2 regions of the Streptomyces sp. NBC_01476 genome follow, and region 1 is predicted to be linked to the other one. Evidence: riboswitches for the same ligand, from Rfam matches in the RefSeq annotation. Region 1 holds a riboswitch; the other holds the start of a gene.

Evidence for each region. Region 1 has a riboswitch for cobalamin ahead of metE (5-methyltetrahydropteroyltriglutamate--homocysteine S-methyltransferase). Riboswitches for the same ligand answer to the same signal wherever they lie in the genome.
Region 2: another riboswitch for cobalamin. It lies ahead of OG552_RS07645 (cobalamin biosynthesis protein); the one in region 1 lies ahead of metE (5-methyltetrahydropteroyltriglutamate--homocysteine S-methyltransferase).

Annotation. Positions count from the first base shown of each region.
Region 1 is NZ_CP109446.1:2,496,165-2,502,734, reverse strand. Features, by position in the region: gene OG552_RS11280 (glycine--tRNA ligase) at 1-197, shown strand, start outside; gene OG552_RS11275 (hypothetical protein) at 274-792, opposite strand; gene OG552_RS11270 (MFS transporter) at 973-2,517, opposite strand; gene OG552_RS11265 (helix-turn-helix transcriptional regulator) at 2,631-3,572, shown strand; cobalamin riboswitch at 3,698-3,929, shown strand; gene metE (5-methyltetrahydropteroyltriglutamate--homocysteine S-methyltransferase) at 4,075-6,393, shown strand.
Region 2 is NZ_CP109446.1:1,736,734-1,743,303, reverse strand. Features, by position in the region: gene cobN (cobaltochelatase subunit CobN) at 1-1,530, opposite strand, end outside; gene OG552_RS07650 (cobyric acid synthase) at 1,527-3,032, opposite strand; gene OG552_RS07645 (cobalamin biosynthesis protein) at 3,029-4,027, opposite strand; cobalamin riboswitch at 4,166-4,295, opposite strand; gene OG552_RS07640 (hypothetical protein) at 4,416-4,613, opposite strand; gene OG552_RS07635 (inorganic phosphate transporter) at 4,633-5,865, opposite strand; gene OG552_RS07630 (class II aldolase/adducin family protein) at 5,971-6,570, shown strand, end outside.

The DNA.
Region 1 (6,570 bases):
AGTTCGACGACGCGGGCGCGATCGGCCGCCGCTACCGCCGCCAGGACGAGATCGGCACGCCGTTCTGCGTCACGGTGGACTTCGACACCCTTGAGGACAACGCGGTGACGGTCCGCGAGCGCGACACGATGAAGCAGGAGCGGGTCTCCCTGGACCAGGTCGAGGCGTACCTCGGCTCCCGGCTGCTGGGCTGCTGACCGCGGCTTCGCAAGCGCCGGGCGGGCCCAGCCGTACCGGGCCCGCCCGGCGTCGGTGTTTCCGGCCCGCCCGGCGTCAGCCCGCCCGCCGCCGGGGCAGGTCCTGGGGGATCTCGCCCCGCCCGCTGTTCGAGGGCAGGCGGGTGGGCCGCCGCACCGCGGGCTCGGCCCGGGCGGCGGCCGAGGAGACCCGGATCGCCACGGTCACGCAGACCGCGGCCAGTGGAAGCTCCGCCGTGCAGGCCATCACCAGCGCCGTGGTGAACGCGGACCCCGTGGACGTCATCACGTCGAACCACGCGTCCACGACCAGCAGCGTCCCCGTGGCCCCGGCGGCAGCCGCCCGCAGCGGGTGGCGCCGCACCATGAGGAGCCCGGTGGCGATCAGCCCGGCCGCCTCCATGGCGTCGAGCCCGACCCACGCGGTGGCCCAGTGCGGGGCGGAGGCGGTCGGCGGCAGGTTGGTGGCGAGCACGTACAGCCAGGGCAGCAGGGCCACACCGCAGGCGGCCAGCGCGTAACCGGGCCACCGGCGCCGGGTCCGGGCCGGGGTGGCCACGGTGGCGCCGAGCGGCGCCACGTCACGTACGGACATCGCAGTACCCCTCCCTCCGGTCCTTCGCACTACCCGGAGAACGCCCGCAGGGCGGAAATCCCTTCCGTCAGCCTGCCCACTGATACCGGACCGCAATGACCGGCCGGCGAAAGAACCGGTACGGACCCCGGGGCGCGGCTGCCGCACCCCGGGGTCCGTGACGACCGCCGTACGCCGGTCTCAGACCACCGCACGGGGCAGCCGGGTGCTCAGGGCCGTCGTCGCCACCACCGTCAGCAACTGGGCCAGCAGCGTCCAGACCAGGGCGTCCCGGATACCCACCGACGTGGAGAGGGTCAAGAAGAGCGTGCCGAGGGTCGCCACGCCCAGCGCCAGGCTGGACTGCTGGGTGGTGGCCAGTGAACCGCCGCCCACTCCGGCCTGGGCCGGCGGCACCTCGCTGAGCACGATCCGGAAGACCACCGGCAGCACGAAGCCCTGCCCGAAGCCGACCAGCACCATGCCCGGTGCCAGCGCCCAGATCCCCAGGTGCGGCCAGCCCGACAGGAAGGTGCCGGCCAGGACCAGCAGGCCGACGCCCTGGAGCAGCGACCCGCCGGTCACCGTGCGGCGGCCGAACCTGGCCACCGCCCGCGGACCCAGCAGCGAGGCGGCGAAGAACGCGGCGCACAGCGGGGCCAGCGCACCGCCCGCGGCCAGCGCCCCGAAGTGCAGGCCGTCCTGCATGGCCACCGCCAGCACGAACATGAAGCCGCCGAAGCCGATGCAGAACGGCAGGATCAGCAGCAGCCCGCTGCGGACGCTGTGGATACGGACCAGGCTCGGCGGCAGCAGCGGGCTGCCGCCGGTGCGTTCACCGTGCCGCTCCACCGCCACGAAGGCCGCGGCGGCGAACGGTGAGATGCCGAGCAGCACCCACGACCAGAGCGGCCAGCCGGCCGCGCGGCCCTCGGTGAGCGGCAGCAGCAGGGTGATCAGGGTCACCGCGAGCAGCACCGTGCCGGACCGGTCGATCCGTGCCGGGTGCGCCGAGCGGGTCTCCGGCACCGAGCGCAGCGCCAGCACCAGGGCCACCGCGGCGATCGGTACGTTCACCAGGAAGATCGAGCGCCAGCCGCTGCCGGCGATGTCCGCGGAGACCAGCACGCCGCCGAGCACCTGCCCGACGACGCTGGCGATACCGGCGGTGGCGCCGTAGTAGCTGAGCGCCTTGCCGCGGCTGCTGCCGGAGGTGGCGGACTGGATGGTGGCCAGCGCCTGCGGGAGGAGCAGCGCGGAGGCGGCGCCCTGGGCGACGCGGGCGGCCACCAGCGTCCAGGCGCTGGGGGCCAGTCCGCAGGCCAGCGAGGTCAGGGCGAAGGTTGCCAGACCCCACAGGAAGAGATTGCGGCGGCCGAACATGTCGCCGAGCCGGCCGCCGAGCACCAGCAGCACCGCGTAGGCGACGCCGTAGCCGGCGACCACCATCTCCAGGACCGCGGGGCCCGCGTCCAGGTCGCGGTCGATGGTGGGCAGGGCGACGTTGACGATGAAGAAGTCGACCATCGGCAGGGCCGCGCCGAGCAGCACGGTGAGCAGGCCGAGCGCGCTGAGCGTCGGGGCGGGGACCTTGGACGCCTTGGTGGGTGTCTCGGTGGACGCCTTGGCGGGCGCCTTGGTGGGCGCTGAACGTGACGAGGGTGACGGGGACGGAGCGGGGGTGGGTGCGCCGATGCGGGTCACGCGCGGCAGCACCTCGGCCCGGGAGGTCAAAGTGGGGTCCATTCGGTCGGTCACATGGTTCAGACTGGACCTCTTCCCAAGGGGGTACCAGAGAGCGTTTATCCAGGTATACGGACCACCTGGCAACCGGCTGCCCGATGGGGCACCCTGGGAGCATGACCTCAGCCATCGACGCCGCGGCGCCATCGGCGGCCCTGACCCCGGCCGCCGTGGCCTCCGCGACGACGTCCGGCGCAGTGGCCGACGGCGGTGAGAGCCGCCGCCGCGAGCTGGCGTCCTTCCTGCGCAGCCGCCGGGAGCGGATCTCACCCGAGCAGGTCGGGCTGCCGCCGGGCCGCAGGCGCCGCACCCCCGGACTGCGCCGCGAGGAGGTCGCGCAGCTCGCCGCGGTCGGGGTGACCTGGTACACGTGGCTGGAGCAGGCCCGGGAGATCCAGGTCTCCGGGCAGGTCGCCGACGCCATCGCCCGCGCGCTGATGCTGGACCGCAACGAGCGCGGCCACCTCTTCACGCTGGCCGGCACCACCGACCCGCACCCGCTGCTCGACTGCCCCGGTATGTCACCCGCGGTGCGGGCCATGATCGACCAGCTGGAGCCGCTGCCCGCCGCGGTCATCAACAGCCGGTACGACATCATCGCGTACAACCGCACCTACGGCCGGCTGGTCACCGACCTGGACGCGCTGCCGGTCGAGGACCACAACATCATGTGGCTCTGCTTCACCGACCCGCGGTGGAAGGAGCGGATGCTGGACCGCGAGCTGAACGTCCGGCTGATGGCCGCGAAGTTCCGTGTCTCGCTGGGCCAGCACCTCGGCGAACCCGCCTGGAAGACGCTGCTCAAGCGGCTGCAGCAGGCGTCGCCGGAGTTCTGCGAGGTCTGGGAGCGGCACGAGGTCCTCCAGCCCGAGGCGCACGTCAAGCGCTACCTCAACCCCGAAGTCGGCCCGCTCGCCTTCGACTTCACCCACCTGTGGCTCGGCCCGCAGGCAGGGCCCCGGCTCACCACGTACACCCCGGCCGACGCCACCACCCGCGAGCGGCTGGAGCGGCTGCACGCCCGCATCCTGGCGGAGCAGGCGCCGGTCGCGGTCTGAGCCCGCGGCCGGGCGGGGGGCCGGGCCCCCGCCGGGGTGCCGGCCGGGCCCGCTCGGGCCCTGTCGAGCAAGGTCGGGCCCGGTCGCCGGTGAGCCGCGGTTCCGGTCGCGGCCCGGGGCGCTCTAGGCTGGCGGGTGCAGCTGGTTCGCGTCCGCCCGCCAGGCGGAAGCGTCGTAAGAGGGAACCCGGTGGGAATCCGGGACTGCCCCGCAGCGGTGAGCGGGAACGACCGCCGTCATACGCACTGGGTCCCTGCGGACCTGGGAAGCGACGGCCAGTAGGTGTGGCGCCCTGAGCCTCGGCACAGGGTCCATGTGCCCGCGAGTCCGAAGACCTGCCCGCTGCCCGCGCACGCCCGGTGCGTACGCGGAACTCCGGTGACCCCGAGGGCGGGTCGGTACGGGACGAGGCGGCACCCGAGGGTGACCCGCCGGTTCCCCCTTCGCGTCGTCGCCCGGTCCCCGGAACCGTCGGGACACCCGCTCGCGAAGGAGAGCCCCCATGACAGACCAGACCGTCACGACGCCCCGAGCCACCGTGTACGGCTATCCCCGGCAAGGCGGCGACCGGGAGCTGAAGAAGGCGATCGAGGGCTACTGGAAGGGCCGGGTCACCGCCGGCGCCCTCCGGCAGACCGCGGCCGGCCTGCGCCGCGCCAACTGGCTGCAGCTCGCAGACGCCGGCCTCGGCGAGGTGCCGACCGGCGACTTCTCGGCCTATGACCACATGCTCGACACCACCGTGATGGTCGGCGCGATCCCGGACCGGCACCGCGCCGAGGTCCGCAACGACGCGCTGGACGGCTACTTCGCGATGGCCCGCGGCACCCAGGACGCGGCGCCGCTGGAGATGACCAAGTGGTTCGACACCAACTACCACTACCTCGTACCGGAGTTGGGCCCCGATACGGAGTTCGCCGCCGATTCCACCCAGCAGGTCGCCCAGTTGCGGGAGGCGCTGGCCCTCGGGCTGTACGGCCGCCCGGTGCTGGTGGGACCGGTGACGTACCTGCTGCTGGCCAAGCCCGCCCCGGGCGTGCCCGCCGGTTTCGAACCGCTGACCCTGCTGGACCGGCTGCTCCCGGTCTACGCCCAGGTCCTCGCCGACCTGCGGGCCGCGGGCGCCGGATGGGTGCAACTCGACGAGCCGGCACTGGTGCAGGACCGCACCCCGGCAGAGCTTTCCGCCGTCGCCCGTGCCTACGCGGAACTCGGCGCGCTCACCGACCGGCCCAGGCTCCTGGTCGCCTCCTACTTCGGACGGCTCGGCGACGCCCTGCCGGTGCTGGCCAAGGCGCCGGTCGACGGTCTGGCGCTGGACTTCACCGGTCCCGGCGCCGCCAACCTCGACGGTCTGGCGGCGGCCGGCGGACTGCCGGGCAAGCGGCTGGTCGCCGGCGTGGTGGACGGCCGCAACGTATGGATCAACGACCTGAGCGCGTCGCTGAAGACGCTGGGCACCCTGCTCGGCCTCGCCGGCCGGGTCGACGTCGCCGCCTCCTGCTCGCTGCTGCATGTGCCGCTCGACGTCACCGCCGAGAAGGACATCGACCCACGGATCGCCCGCTGGCTGGCCTTCGCCCGGCAGAAGACCGCCGAGATCGTCACCCTGGCCACCGGACTCGCACGCGGCACCGGCTCCATCGAGGCCGAACTGACCGCCAACAAGAGCGACTTGGCGGACCGGGCGCGCTCTTCGCTGATCCACGACCCGGCGGTACGGGCCCGCGCCGCGGCCGTCGGCGACGACGACCACCACCGCGCCGAGCCGTACGCGAAGCGCACCGTCGGCCAGCGGCTGCGGCTCAACCTGCCGCCCCTGCCGACCACCACCATCGGTTCCTTCCCGCAGACCGACGATCTGCGGGCGGCCCGCGCCGACCTGCGGGCCGGCCGGATCGACGCGGAAGGGTACGAGGAGCGGATGGCGGCCGCCGTCCGCGAGGTCATCGCCTTCCAGGAAGCGGCCGGCCTCGATGTCCTGGTGCACGGCGAACCCGAACGCAACGACATGGTCCAGTACTTCGCCGAGCAGCTCAGCGGCTACCTCGCCACCCGGCACGGCTGGGTCCAGTCCTACGGCACCCGCTACGTGCGCCCGCCGATCCTGGCCGGTGACATCTCCCGGCCCGGGCCGATGAGCGTGCGCTGGACGACGTACGCGCAGTCGCTCACCGCGCGCCCGGTCAAGGGCATGCTCACCGGGCCCGTCACGATGCTCGCCTGGTCCTTCGTCCGTGACGACCAGCCGCTCGCCGACACCGCCCGCCAGGTCGCGCTCGCGCTGCGCGACGAGGTCGCCGATCTGGAGGCGGCCGGCACGGCGGTGATCCAGGTGGACGAGCCCGCGCTGCGTGAGACCCTGCCGCTGCGAGCCGCCGACCGGCCGGCGTATCTGGCGTGGGCCACCGAGGCGTTCCGTCTCACCACCAGCGGGGTGCGGGCCGACACCCAGATCCACACCCACATGTGCTACGCCGAGTTCGGCGACATCGTGCAGGCCATCGACGATCTTGACGCGGATGTGATCAGCCTGGAGGCCGCCCGCTCCCACATGCAGGTCGCGGGCGAACTGGCGGCGCAGGGCTACCCCCGTGAGGCCGGGCCCGGTGTCTACGACATCCACTCGCCCCGCGTTCCGGACACCGCCGAGGTGACCGCCTTGCTGCGCAAGGGACTTGAGGCCATCCCGGCGGACCGTCTGTGGGTCAACCCCGACTGCGGCCTGAAAACCCGCGGCTGGCCGGAAACGCGGCGCTCCCTCGAACATCTGGTAGCCGCGGCCCGCGAGCTGCGTACCACCCTGACCGCGGACGCCTGACCGCGGGCCGGGGAGCCCCCCGGGCCTCGGTTCGGGACGGTGGGGTTCGGGGCCCGCAGCCCCGGGCGGCGAGTTGGGGGCCGTGGGTTCCGGACCGTCGGTCTCGCGTCTCGGTCCCGGACCCCGGTTTCCGGGCGGTGGGTTCGGGGCCACGGGGTCACTGTGCTCAGCGCCGGG
Region 2 (6,570 bases), 760 kb from region 1:
GAGCCAGCGGTACGAGGCCAGGTAGTGGTGCGAGGGCGGCATGTCGGGGTCGTGGTAGATCGCGATCGGGTTCTCCCCGAAGCCGCGCGGCGGCTGGATCATGATCACCACATTGCCGAACCGCAGGGACGCCAGCACGATGTCCTCGCCGTCCACGTAGAGCGAACCGGGCGGCTCGCCCCAGTGGGTGAGCATGCCGGCCCGCAACTCCTCGTCCAGCGTGCCGAACCAGCGCCGGTAGTCGGCCACCGGCACCCGGGCGGGCGCGGCGGCCAGCTGCTCCTCGGTCAGCCACTCCACGTCGTGGCCGCCGGCCGCGATCAGCCGGTGGATCAGCTCGTCGCCGTCGTCGGGGAAATCACCGGTGGTGTACCCCGCCGCGCGCAGGGCGTGCAGCAGCCGGACGGCGGAGGCGGGCGTGTCGAGGCCGACCGCGTTGCCGACCCGGGAGTGCTTCGTCGGGTACGCGGTGAAGACCAGGGCGATTTTCTTCTCGGCGTTGGGGGTGTACTTCAAGGCCGCGTGCCGCACCGCGATCCCGGCGACCCGCGCGGCGCGCTCCGGATCGGCCACGTACACCGGCACATCGCCCTCGCCGGTCTCCTTGAAGGAGAACGGCACGGTGATCAGCCGGCCGTCGAACTCCGGGATCGCCACCTGCATCGCCGCGTCCATCGGGGACAGGGCCGCGTTCGACTCCTGCCAGGTCTTGCGGGAGGAGGTCAGGCACAGCCCCTGGATGACCGGCACGTCGAGGTCGGCGAGCGCCCCGATGTCCCAGGTCTCGTCGTCGCCGCCCGCGCTCGCCTCGGACGCGACCGTGCCGCCCGCCGCCAGCACTGTGGTGATGATCGCGTCGGCCCGGCCCAGCAGGTCGTACAGGCCGTCGCCGTCGGGTGCCCCGTCGGACGCGGCCTCCGCCGTCCGCTGCGTCTCCGCCAGGCCGCGCAGCGAACCGCAGTACACCGGCAGCGCGTTGGCGCCCTTCGCCTCGATCGCCTCGCACAGGGTCTCCACGAAGCCGGTGTTGCCGGAGAGTTCGTGTGCCCGGTAGAAGAGCACCGCGACCGTCGGCCGGCCGTCCCGCTGGGCGAAGGACCCGTGCCGGCCGAACTCCGGCATGGCGTGCGGTGGTTCGAAGCCCTCCCCGCTCATCAGCACGGTGTCGGAGAGGAAACGGGCGAGTTCGGCGAGGTTGCCGGGACCGCCGGCCACCAGATAGCGCAGCGCCTCCGCGACGACGCCGGCCGGCACCGACGACAGCGCCATCAGCTCCGCGTCGGGCACCGGCTCGCCGCCCAGCAGCACCGTCGGCACGCCCGAGGCGGCCAGCACCTCAAGACCGCGCTCCCAGGCGCGGCGCCCGCCCAGCAGCCGGACGACCGCCAGGTCCGCCCCGTCCAGCAGGGCCGGCAGTTCGCTGTCCGGGTCCACCCGCGAGGGGTTGCCGATGCGGTACGCGGCTCCGGCGGCGGCCCGCGCCGCGAGCAGGTCGGTGTCGGCGGTGGACAGCAGCAGAACGGTGGTCATGGTGCCCCCGGTGCGATGAAGGGGAGGCCGGCGGGCGCGCCGTCCTCGATGAGCCGCAGCAGTGCGGCGGTGTCCATGTGCTCCTCGACCAGGTCGCCGAGCAGGTCCAGCTGCGCCTCGCGCAGCGCCTCGAAGGACGTGTCCGGCGCCGGTACGAACCGCCGGCCGGCGACCGCCGCCACCTCGCGCAGGAACGCCCGGCGGAAGGCGTCGCTCTCCAGCGAACCGTGCCAGTGCGTGCCCCAGACCGCGCCGACCCGGCAGCCGTCCAGGAACTCCTCGCCGCCACCGAGCAGTTCGGCCACCCCGTGGTGGATCTCGTAACCCGCCACCGGCTCGCCGTAGGCGCTGCCCACCGGCCGGGCCAGCGTCTTGCCGGCCGCGAACCTGACCCGCACCGGCAGCAGTCCGAGGCCCGGGACCGTACCCGCCCTCGACTCCACGTCGTCGTCGATGCGTTCGGCGAGCATCTGGAAGCCGCCGCACACCCCGAGCACCGGGCGGCCCTCCGCGGCACGCCGCCGGATCGCGTCGGCGAGGCCCCGGGCGTGCAGCCATTCCAGCGCGCGGACAGTGCCGCGGGTGCCGGGCAGCACCACCAGGTCGGCGTCCGCCAGCTCCTGCGGGCGGTCCACGAACCGGACGACGACGCCCGGTTCCGCGGCGAGGGCATCCACGTCGGTGAAGTTGGACATCAGGGGGACCGCGGCGACCGCGACTCGCAGCAGGTCCTGGCCGTGCGGGGCAGCCACCACCGACGCGCGGACGGCGCCGCGCAGCGACACCCGCAGGCCGTCCTCCTCGTCGATGCCGAGCCCGTGGGTGTACGGCAGCACGCCGAGGGTGGGGCGGCCGGTGAGCCCCCGCAGCATGTCGAGGCCGGGCTGGAGCAGGGCCGGGTCGCCGCGGAATTTGTTGACGACATAGCCGCAGATCAGGGCCTGGTCGGCGGGGGAGAGCAGGGCGGTGGTGCCGAAGAAGGAGGCGAAGACCCCGCCCCGGTCGATGTCGCCCACCACCAGGGTGGGCAGGTGGGCGCGGCGGGCCAGGGCCATGTTGACGATGTCGGTGCGGCGCAGATTGATCTCGGTGGGGCTGCCGGCGCCCTCGCAGATCACGGCGTCGTAGGCGGCCCCCAGCTCCTCCAGGCACCCCACCACGGTGTCGAGCAACTCGGCCTGCCGGCCGCCGTGGTAGCCGCGGGCGCTCAGCTCGCCGACCGCCGTGCCCAGCACGATCACCTGGCTGCTCCGGTCGCTGCCGGGCTTGAGCAGCACCGGGTTCATCAGCGCGGTGGGTTCCACCCGGGCGGCCCGCGCCTGCATGGCCTGCGCCCGGCCGATCTCGGCGCCCTCCTTCGTCACGAAGGAGTTCAGCGACATGTTCTGGCCCTTGAACGGGGCGACCCGCACGCCCTGGCGGACCAGGTAGCGGCAGATCCCCGCGGTGAGCACGCTCTTGCCGGCGTCACTGGTCGTACCGGCGATCAGCAGTCCCTTCACCGGATGCCCCCTCGCTGCCGCGGCCGTGCCGGCACGGCGGCGAACCCCGGCCGGCCGGACCTGCGGCGGCCGGCGACCGCGGAGGCGGCGACGCAGACGGCCAGGGCAAGGGCGTTGACCCGCCGGGACAGGCGGACGGCGCGTTCGATGTCCGGCGGGCCGGGCGGGGAGAAGCAGGCCCCCATGACCGGGCGGTGCTCGGTGCGGCCCGCGTAGGACAGGGTGCCGCCCAGGCGGAGCCGGAGGGCGCCGGCGAACGCGGCTTCCACCGGGCCCGCGTTGGGGCTGGGATGGCGGCGGGCGTCCTGCCGCCAGGTGCGCAGCGCGGCGCGGGGCGCGCCCCCGGCCAGCACCGCGAGGCAGGCGGTGAGGCGGGCCCCCGGGTAGCCCAGCACGTCGTCGAGGCGGGCCGCGGCCCAGCCGAAGCGCAGATGGCGGGGGGATTTGTGGCCGACCATGGCGTCCAGGGTGTTGGCCGCGCGGAAGCCCACCAGTCCCGGCACCCCGCCGAGGGCGCCCCAGACCAGCGCCCCCACCACGGCGTCCGAGGTGTTCTCGGCGACCGACTCGACCACCGCCCGGGCGATCCCGTCGGCGTCCAGCCCCTGCGGGTCCCGTCCGCACAGATGCGGAAGCCGCCGCCGGGCCGCCGCGAGATCCCCCGCCTCCAGCGCCGCCGCCACCAGCCGCGCCTCGCGGGCCAGCGACGTACCGCCCAGCACCGACCAGGTGGTGAGCGCGGTGAGCCCGGCCGACAGCACAGGGGAGCCGCGCAGCGCCCGCCCGGCGAGCGCGGCGCAGCCCAGCGCCCCGCCGAAGCTCAGCGCGGCGAAGGCCGCGCCGCTGCCGCGGTCGTCCCGCCACATCCGGCGCTCCAGCGCGCCCGCCGCCCGGCCGAACCCCGCGACCGGGTGGCCGCGGCGCGGGTCGCCCGCGACGAGATCGCCGAGAAAGCCGAGCGTGGCACCGTACGCGAACACGCGATCGGCACGCATCAGCTCAGACCGCCGTCACGCTCCGGGCGGGAAAAGGACCGTAAGGCCGTTCACAGAGACGTTCGCGTACGCGCGTGCCGGGCATGGCATGGGTCCTCACTCAGGGTCCGCGCCCTGGCTCGACGTGACCGGCGGTGAGAGTCTCCTGGCTCCCGGATCAACGCACTCCCGGTCTTCCAGCCGGACCAGCCGGCCGTGACGTTCGGGTTGGGAGTGCACTCCCCGGTGACAGTGGCGGGACCGCGCCGGATTCGCACCGGACTTCCTCTCCTGCCGCCGTATGGCTCCCGGCAGTTCACCACGCCCGCCAAAGCCCGTCAACCTGCCCTTGACCTGCGGGGACGGAGTGTGGTGAGCGGCACACGCGCCGGCCGCGCCGGCCGGGGGGTCAGGAGACGATCAGGTCGATGCCGTAGCCGACCGCCGCCGCGCAGGCGGCGAAGCACAGGCAGGCGCCGGTACGGGTGAGCGCCGCGGTCTGCCGGGAGAGGCCGACCACGCCGAGGGTGAAGACGCCGACCAGGCCGACGGTGGCGACGAGGGTGACGGCGAAGACGCTGCCGAGGGCGTGCCAGTCGATGCTCATAACAGGGGTCCTCAGCGGTTCAGGCCGTGGTCGGCGTGGTGGTGGGGGTGGCCGGCGGCGGGATGACCGCCGCGATCGCCGCGGACCCGGCGGCCGGCAGCGGGGCGGCGGCGGTGGGCGCCACCGGAAGCCGCGCGGGCTCCGTGGCCGCCACGTCATTGACGTTCGCGTAGGTGACCGGCCGGCGCCTGGACGCCGCCCACACCGCCGCGCAGCCCGCCAGGCCGATCACCGCGACCGCGGCGATACCCCAGTTCCCGCGGTCCGCCAGCAGCGCGGCCCCCGCGGCGACCAGTCCCGCGGCGGGCAGGGTGAGGCCCCAGGCCACGACCATCCGGCCTGCGGTGCCCCAGCGCACCACCGACCCGCGCCGCCCCACGCCCGCGCCGAGCACCGCGCCCGAGCAGACCTGGGTGGTGGACAGGGCGAACCCGAGGTGGGAGGAGGTGAGGATGGTGACGGCCGCGCCGGTCTGCGCGCTGAAGCCCTGCTGCGGTTCGATGTCGGTGAGCCCGCGGCCCATGGTGCGGATGATCCGCCAGCCGCCGAGATAGGTGCCCAGCGCTATCGCGCTGCCCGCGGTGACGATGACCCACAGCGGCGGGTCGGAGTCCGGGGCGATGGCGCCGCCGGTGATCAGTGCCAGGGTGATGACACCCATGGTCTTCTGCGCGTCATTGGTGCCGTGGGCGAGCGAGACCAGGGCGGCGGAGGCGATCTGCCCGGCCCGGTACCCCTTGGCGGTCGCCCCGGGGTCGGCCCTGCGGCCGAGCCGGTAGCTGAGACGGGTGGCGAGCATCGCGGCCAGACCGGCCACGACGGGCGCCGCCACCGCCGGGATCAGCACCTTCATGACGACCGCGTCGCCGTTCACCCCGTGGGTGCCGACGGAGACGAGGGTGGCGCCGATCAGGCCGCCGAAGAGGGCGTGCGAGGAACTGGACGGCAGGCCGGCCAGCCAGGTCAGCAGATTCCACAGGATCGCCCCGACCAGCCCGGCGAAGATCACCTCGGGTCTGATGCCGGCCGACTCGTCCACGATGCCGCCGGAGATCGTCTTGGCGACCTCGACCGAGAGGAAGGCACCGACCAGGTTGAGGACCGCGGACATGCCCACCGCGACCCGGGGCCCCATGGCACCGGTCGAGATGGTGGTGGCCATCGCGTTCGCGGTGTCGTGGAAACCGTTCGTGAAGTCGAACACGAGTGCGGTGACGATCACGATTCCGATCAGGAGCGTGATGTGTTCCATGGACCCAGGATTCGTTCGGTTGGGCAGGGGCGAGCTGACCGTACGGATCATTGGTGAACGGGAGGTTAACTGTCAGCGTACTCACGGTGCTGACGTGAATCGGCCATGAACGGTGCGATAACGCCGGACGGCCGCCACCGGGCGCCGTGGTGTACGGGGGCCGCCGCGCATAATGCCTCTGCGGCAGCGAGCGAGACGAACCACGACGGACGAGCGAGGTGGCCGACGGTGCAGGACGCGGTGGAACAGACCTGGTCGGACCTGCTGGCCACGGCCCGGCGCAGCGTCGCCGACGGGCTGGTGGTCGGCACCTCGGGCAATGTGTCGGCCCGGGTCGGCGACCTGGTGCTGATCACCCCGAGCGGGGTGCCGTACGACCGGCTGGGTCCCGGGGAGGTGGTGGCGGTCGGCCTCGACGGGCGGCAGCTGCGCGGGACGCTCACCCCCAGCAGCGAGCTGCCGATGCACCTGGCCGTATACCGCGAGACCCCGGCCCGCGCGATCGTGCACACCCACGCGCCCCACGCCACCGCCGTGTCCACCCTCGTCGACAAGCTGCCCAACGTCCATTACATGGCCGCGGTGATGGGTGGTCAGATCCAGGTGGCGCGCTACGAGCTGTACGGCACCGAGGAGTTGGCCCGCTCGGTGCTCAAGGCGCTGCGGGACCGCACCGGTTGCCTGATGCGCAATCACGGCACCCTG